DNA from 2 places in the Micromonospora sp. NPDC049275 genome. Region 2 is predicted to be linked to the other one. Evidence: predicted binding sites of a transcription regulator. Region 2 holds the regulator's gene; the other holds the start of a gene.
What was found. The regulator HspR, encoded in region 2, represses chaperone genes until heat shock. The targets are predictions, from matches to a motif close to TTGAGTNNNNNNNACTCAA.
Positions count from the first base shown of each region.

Region 1: a site for HspR is predicted at 1,667-1,685, ahead of lon (endopeptidase La). Genes of this name have one in related genera too.

Region 1 is NZ_JBICSN010000002.1:531,149-534,552, reverse strand. Features, by position in the region: gene lon (endopeptidase La) at 1-1,643, opposite strand, end outside; gene ACGFIE_RS07840 (response regulator) at 1,750-2,358, shown strand; gene ACGFIE_RS07835 (Lsr2 family protein) at 2,516-2,863, shown strand; gene ACGFIE_RS07830 (hypothetical protein) at 2,973-3,404, opposite strand, start outside.
Region 2 is NZ_JBICSN010000001.1:809,929-813,332, forward strand. Features, by position in the region: gene ACGFIE_RS03850 (cation:proton antiporter) at 1-1,001, shown strand, start outside; gene ACGFIE_RS03855 (hypothetical protein) at 1,209-1,640, shown strand; gene ACGFIE_RS03860 (hypothetical protein) at 1,788-1,976, opposite strand; gene ACGFIE_RS03865 (heat shock protein transcriptional repressor HspR) at 2,097-2,537, opposite strand; gene dnaJ (molecular chaperone DnaJ) at 2,568-3,404, opposite strand, start outside.

The DNA.
Region 1 (3,404 bases), on a different contig from region 2:
ACCGCCACCTTGCGCAGGATCTTGGCCAGGCCCCGTTCGAGCTGCCGGACACCGGCCTCCCGGGTGTACTCCCCCGCGATCAGCGCCAACGCCTCGTCGGCGATCTCCACCTCGTCGGCGGTCAGACCGGCCCGCTCCCGCTGCCGGGGCAGCAGGTGGTCACGGGCGATGGCGACCTTCTCGTCCTCGGTGTAGCCGTCCAGGGTGACCAGCTCCATCCGGTCCAGCAGCGGGCCGGGGATGGACTCCACCACGTTGGCGGTGGCCAGGAACAGCACGTCGGACAGGTCCAGGTCGACCTCCAGGTAGTGATCCCGGAAGGTGTGGTTCTGCGCCGGGTCGAGCACCTCCAGCAGGGCGGCGGCCGGGTCGCCCGCGTAACCGGCGGCCAGCTTGTCCACCTCGTCGAGGAGCACGACCGGGTTCATCGAACCGGCCTCACGCAGCGCGCGCACGATCCGACCGGGCAGCGCGCCCACGTAGGTGCGCCGGTGCCCGCGGATCTCCGCCTCGTCGCGGACGCCGCCGAGCGACACCCGGACGAAGTTGCGCCCGAGCGCCCGAGCCACGGACTCGCCCAGGCTGGTCTTGCCGACCCCGGGAGGGCCGGCGAGAGCCAGCACCGCGCCGGAGCCGCGACCGCCGACCACGCCGAGGTTGCGCTCGGCCCGGCGGTTGCGCACGGCCAGGTACTCCAGGATGCGGTCCTTCACGTCGGCCAGGCCGGCGTGGTCGGCGTCGAGCACCGCCCGGGCCGCGGCCAGGTCGGTGTTGTCCTGGGTACGCGTACCCCACGGCATTTCCAGCACGGTGTCCAGCCAGGTGCGGATCCAGCCGGCCTCCGGTGAGGCGTCACTGGCCCGCTCCAGCTTGCCGACCTCGCGCATCGCCGCCTCGCGGACCTTGTCCGGCAGCTCGGCGCTCTCGACCCGGGAGCGGTAGTCGGCCGAGCCGTCCGGCTCGTCCTCGCCCAGCTCCTTACGGATGGCGGCGAGCTGCTGGCGCAGCAGGAACTCCCGCTGCGACTTCTCCAGGCCCTCGCGGACGTCGCTGTTGATCTGCTCGGTGACCTCCTGCTCGGCCAGGTGGTCCTTCACCCAGCCGACCAGCAGCTCCAGCCGGGCGGTGACGTCCGGCGCGGCGAGCAGCTCGGTCTTCTGCTCCAGGGTCAACCAGGGCGCGTAGCCGGCCGAGTCGGCCAGCTCGGACAGGTCGGTCATCCGCTCCACCGCGTCGATGACCTGCCAGGCGCCGCGCTGCTGGAGCACGGAGGTCACCAGGGCGCGGTACTCGCGGGCGAGTTCCCGGGCCTTGCCGGCGGGAGCGGGTTCGTCGAGTTCGGTCGCCTCGACCCAGAGGGCCGCGCCGGGGCCGGGCACGCCGGAGCCGATCCGGGCCCGGGACAGGCCACGGACCACGGCGGCGGGCTCACCGTCGGGCAGCCGGCCGACCTTCTCGATGGTGGCGACCACGCCGACCGGGCCGTACTCGCCGTCGATGCGCGGCACGGCCAGCAGCTTGCGGTCGCCGGTCGTCCGTGCCGCGTCGATGGCGGCCTGGGTGGTCGGGTCGAGGGTCACCGGGATCACCATGCCGGGCAGCAGCACGGCGTCGGTCAGGGGAAGTACCGGAAGAGTTGCCATCGAACACCTGCTATCGCGTTGAGTTGAGCGTGTCTCACTCAAGTAACAAAGCGTTCCCCTTGTTCCGAGGTGTGACCCAGACCACTGCTCGGCGCTGGCCGCTGTCGTGGACGACCACCCCCTCTTCGTCCGCGGCCTCGAGCTGCTGCTTCCGGTGACCACCGACGGACGCGCCGAGGTGGTCGGCTCGACCGGCGACGCCGCCGCGGCCGCCGCCCTGGTCAGCCGCTGTCACCCCGACCTGGCGCTCGTCGACCTGCACATGCCACCACCCGGCGGGATCCGCGCGGTGGCGGCCATCCGGCGGACCACTCCACGCGTACGGGTGGTCGCCATGTCCGGTTCCACCGACCCGGCACCGGCGCTCGAGGCGTTGCGGGCCGGCGCCGAGGGGTTCCTGCCGAAGACAAGCGAACCGGAGGAGCTGCTGCCCCCGTTGCTCGCCATCCTCGACGGCTGGGCGGTGCTGCCCGCGGAGTTACTGCGCGCCCTGCTGGGCCCCGCCCGCGCCGCGTCTGTCGACCTGGACGCCGAGGAGCGTCGCCTGCTGCGGGCGATCGCCGCCGGTCGCAGCACCGTCGACGTCGCCGAGGAACTGCACGTATCGGAACGGACCGTGAAACGGATGACCGCGGCGCTGCTGCGCAAGCTGCGGGTTTCCAACCGCGCGGAGGCGGCGGCCATCGCCGGACACGCCGGCCTGCTTACCGATTGACGCGGCCCCCGAGGCCTGCGATTCCGCGGCGGTTCACGGTTTTGTACGCCATGCAATCGCGACGCGCCGAAATGAATGGGACGCGTATTGTTGCGGATTACCCGGTTGATAGGTCAGACTTTGGACACATCCCGCCACCTACAGGGAGTAATCGGCAATGGCGAGAAAAGTAATCACGGTGCTGACCGACGACCTCGACGGCGGGAAGGCCGACCGGACGGTCGAGTTCAGTCTCGACGGCGTGGCCTACACGATCGACGTCTCGGACGAGAATGCCGGCGTCCTGCGTAAGGCTCTGGACCCGTACATCAATGCGGGTCGGCGGATCGGTCGAGGTCCGGTGGAGAACACGCGGACAGTTCGGCGGCCGGGGCGCCCCAGCGGCGCCGGAATGGACCGCGAGCAGAACCGGGCGATCCGCGAATGGGCCGTCAAGAACGGCTACAAGATTTCCGAGCGGGGCCGGATCCCGGTCGAGGTCGTCGAGGCGTACAAGAGTCGCTGACACGCGGCACACAGTGACGGGGTCCCACCGTTTCCGGTGGGACCCCGTCGCTGTGTGCGCGGCCGGCCAGCCGGGGCTGTTCGCCCTGACTGGCCGGCCGACTGTCGAATCAGTTCACGTTGATGCGGATCGAGTCGAAGGCAGGGGTCTGGTTCGCCCGCTCCATCATCGGCAGACGGTGCGAGCCGTCACCGGCCCAGACCGAGCACTGCGCCGTACCCGACTCCGGCAGGCCCGGAATCTGGATGGTCACCTCGTCCGGCTGGGCGCCACCGCGGCCGTCCTCGGTGGCGACGAAGAACGCCGGCACCTCCTGCGGCTCCGGCGGCGCGGTCAGGCTGTCCAGCATCCGGCAGGCGGTGTGGAAGTGACCCCGGACCAGGCCCTGGGCGTTGAGCAGCGAACTCTCCACGTAGTACCCGCCCTGACCGGCCGCGAGGAAGCGGTCACGAACCAGGTTCTTGGTGCTGACCCGCAGGGTGAAGGGCTGGTTGCGACCGACCTGCTGCGGGAACTGGGTGATCAGCAGCGACGGGTTGTT
Region 2 (3,404 bases):
TGCTGGTGATGCTCGGTCTGGAGTACTCGGCCAACGAACTCGTCGGCAATCTCCGCTCGGCGGCACCGGCCGGCCTGATCGACGGGGTGCTGAACGCGCTACCCGGCGCCATCTTCGCCCTGCTGCTCGGCTGGAACTGGGTGGCCGCCCTGGTGCTCGGCGGCATCACCTGGGTCTCCTCGTCCGGGGTCATCGCCAAGGTCCTCGCCGACCTGGGTCGGCTCGGTAACCGGGAGACCCCGGTGATCCTCTCGGTGCTGGTGATCGAGGACCTGGCGATGGCGCTCTACCTGCCGCTGGTCACCGCCGTCCTGGCCGGCACCGGCCTGCTCGGCGGCGGCATCGCGCTCACCGTCGCGGTGGGCACGGTGCTGATCGTGCTCGTGGTCGCCATCCGGTACGGCCACCTCATCTCGTCCGCCCTGTCGGCGAAGGACCCGGAGGCGCTGCTCCTCGGCGTACTCGGCCTGACCCTGCTGATCGCCGGCCTCGCCGCGTCGCTCCAGGTGTCGGCGGCGGTCGGCGCGTTCCTGGTCGGCATCGCCCTCTCCGGCCCGGTGGCGCACCACGCCACCGAGTTGCTCTCGCCCCTGCGGGACCTGTTCGCGGCGGTGTTCTTCGTCTTCTTCGGCCTGACCACCGACCCGCAGGACATTCCGCCGGTGCTGCTGCCGGCGCTCGCGCTGGCCGTTGTCACCATGGCGACGAAGACGCTCACCGGTTACCTCGCGGCCCGCCGGGTCGGTATCGCCGAACCCGGTCGCTGGCGGGCCGGCCTGGCGCTCGTACCCCGAGGGGAGTTCTCGATCGTCATCGCCGGCCTCGCGGTCGCGGCCGGCAGCGTCGAGCCGCGGTTGGCCGCGCTCGCCGCGACGTACGTCCTGATCACCGTGGTGACCGGGCCGATCCTGGCGCGGCTGCCGGACTTCCCGTGGTTCAAGCGGTGGCTGCGCAACCGCGCGGCGGCCCAGCGGCGGGACCCGGTGCCGATCCACGACTGACGCGCACCGCCGCTGCCGTACCCTTCGGCGCGGCAGCGGTGGTGGCCAGGACACCCGAACGGGCGTTCGGGCCGCCCCGGCCGGCGGATGCCGAATTGCTCCCTGCGGGTACTACCGCAGCAACCGGCGGCGGGTTACCGTTTCGCCCCAGCAGCCACGGTCCGCAGGCAGCGTTGCCAGACGCGGGCGAGAGCGGAAGGTTGGCCGGTGAGCGTGCAGGAGTCGACGTTCCACGGCTTTGCCAACCCCGTCGATCCGACGCCGGCGGAGTTGCGAGCCTGGGCGTTCCAGCCCGATTCGGTGCCGTTGGCTTCCATGCCACCCGACTGGGACCTGCTGGTCTCCGGCGACCGCCTGGTGCTGACGCTCTTCGAGCTGGCCATGGACCCGACCTGCCCCGCGCGGCGCTTCGCGCTGCACTGCCTCTACATCTACGCCGCGGACGGCATCCGGACGAACTTCCGCGCCCACCCCAAGCGCCGCTTCCGCAAGCTGGTCGAGCAGGCCGAGCGCGACGGCGACGAGCTGATGAGGATCTGGGCGCACAACGGCCGCGTGCTGCTGGCCCGACCGGATCTCTTCGTCTATCGGGACTGGTGCGAGGGCGGCCTGGTCCGCGAAAACCGCCGCCTCGGCTGAGATCCCATCCGAACACTCTTGGTCAACTCGCCTTCCCGGAAATCGGGCTTTCCCGCTTAGTCGAACACGACTTCCAGGAAACCGAGTGGATCAAGGCGAACGGGCCGGGACCCCCCGTGGGTCCCGGCCCGCACGTCGGCTACCGGATCAGTCCTGCTTGCGCTCGGTCTCGGCTCGACGATGGTCGCCGTCGGACTCCTCGGCGAATCGCCCCTCGATGATCCGATCCCGGAAACTTCCCTCGGTCACCCTGTCGAACTTCTCCCGGACGGTGTCGGCCAGGTCTTCCAGCCGGTCCTCCGTCTGCTGGGCCACTTTCTTCGCCGGCTCCGCCATCGCTCCCCCAACCGCGCCGATAGGCCCGAATTAAGGCGATAGGACCCGTATCGACAGGCTAACGGAAGCGGCCTGGCCCGCGCCGGAAAATCCGGCACGGGCCAGGCCGAGGAAACAGGGTCAGCGATCGGGCGTACGGCGGGGACGCCAGACCACCAGCGCCGTGGACGTGCGGTTGGTCGGCACCAGATCCCGGCCCGGGAAGCGGGCCAGCGACTCCAGCTCGGCCACCCGGCGGTACGCGGCGTCCAGCTCCGCCTCCAGCCGCGCGACCCGCTGCTGCGCCTGCTCCAGCAACCGCTCCAGCCCGATGATCCGCTTGACGCCGGCCAGGTTGATCCCGTCGTCCTGGCTGAGGCGCTGCACCTCGCGCAGCAGCACCACGTCCCGGACGCTGTACCGGCGGCCACCGCCGGCCGCCCGGCCCGGCTGCACCAGCCCCAACCGGTCGTACTGGCGCAGGGTCTGCGGGTGCATCCCCGCCATCCGTGCCGCCACCGAGATCATGAGCACCTTGGCCTCGTAGGCAGGGTCACCCGAACCGAGGAACTCGCCCGACATCCCGCTCACCTCCGCGTCCATCCCACCGGACTAACCGACCCGACGCACCCGGGCGTCGAGATGTTCCCGCGCCGCCGGCGGGCTCTGCTCGGCGAACGCCTCAAGCGCCGCCCGCGCCTCGTCGGACAGCCGGGCCGGCACCACCACGTCCAGGGTGACCAGCAGGTCACCGGCCTGCCCGTCGCGACGGACCACACCCTTGCCCCGGGCCCGCAGCACCCGCCCGCTGGGCGTGCCCGGCGGAACCCGCAACGTCACCGCGCCGTCGAGCGTGGGTACCCGCAGGTCCGTGCCGAGCACGGCCTCCGCGTAGGTCACCGGCACCGTCAACGTCAGGTCGTCTCCGGTACGCCCGAACAGCTCGTCCGGCCGGACCTTGACGTGCACGAACAGGTCGCCGGCCGGGCCACCACGCTCGCCCGGCTCACCGCGCCCGGCCAGCCTGATGCGCTGACCGTCGGCCACACCGGCCGGGAAGCGCACGTTCATCGTGCGGGTCTTGGTGACCCCGCCGCTGCCGTGGCACTCCGGGCACTTCTCCTCCACCACGGTGCCGACGCCCTGGCAGTTGCCGCACGGCTCGGAGAAGCTGAACGACCCCTGGTTGCGGGTGGTGACCCCGGCGCCGTGACAGACCGGGCAGGTACGCGGCTGGGTGCCGGGCTTGGCGCCGTTGCCGTGGCAGGTGTCGCAGACGCCGGGAGCGCGCAACGTCAGTGGCAGGGTCACCCCGCGCACCGCGTCACCGAAGTCGAGTGCCACCTCGGTCTCCACGTCCCGGCCGCGCGCCGGACCACGAGGAGCGGCCTGCCCACCGGCCTGCCCGCCCGAGAAGATCGAGCTGAACAGGTCCTGGAAGCCGGCCCC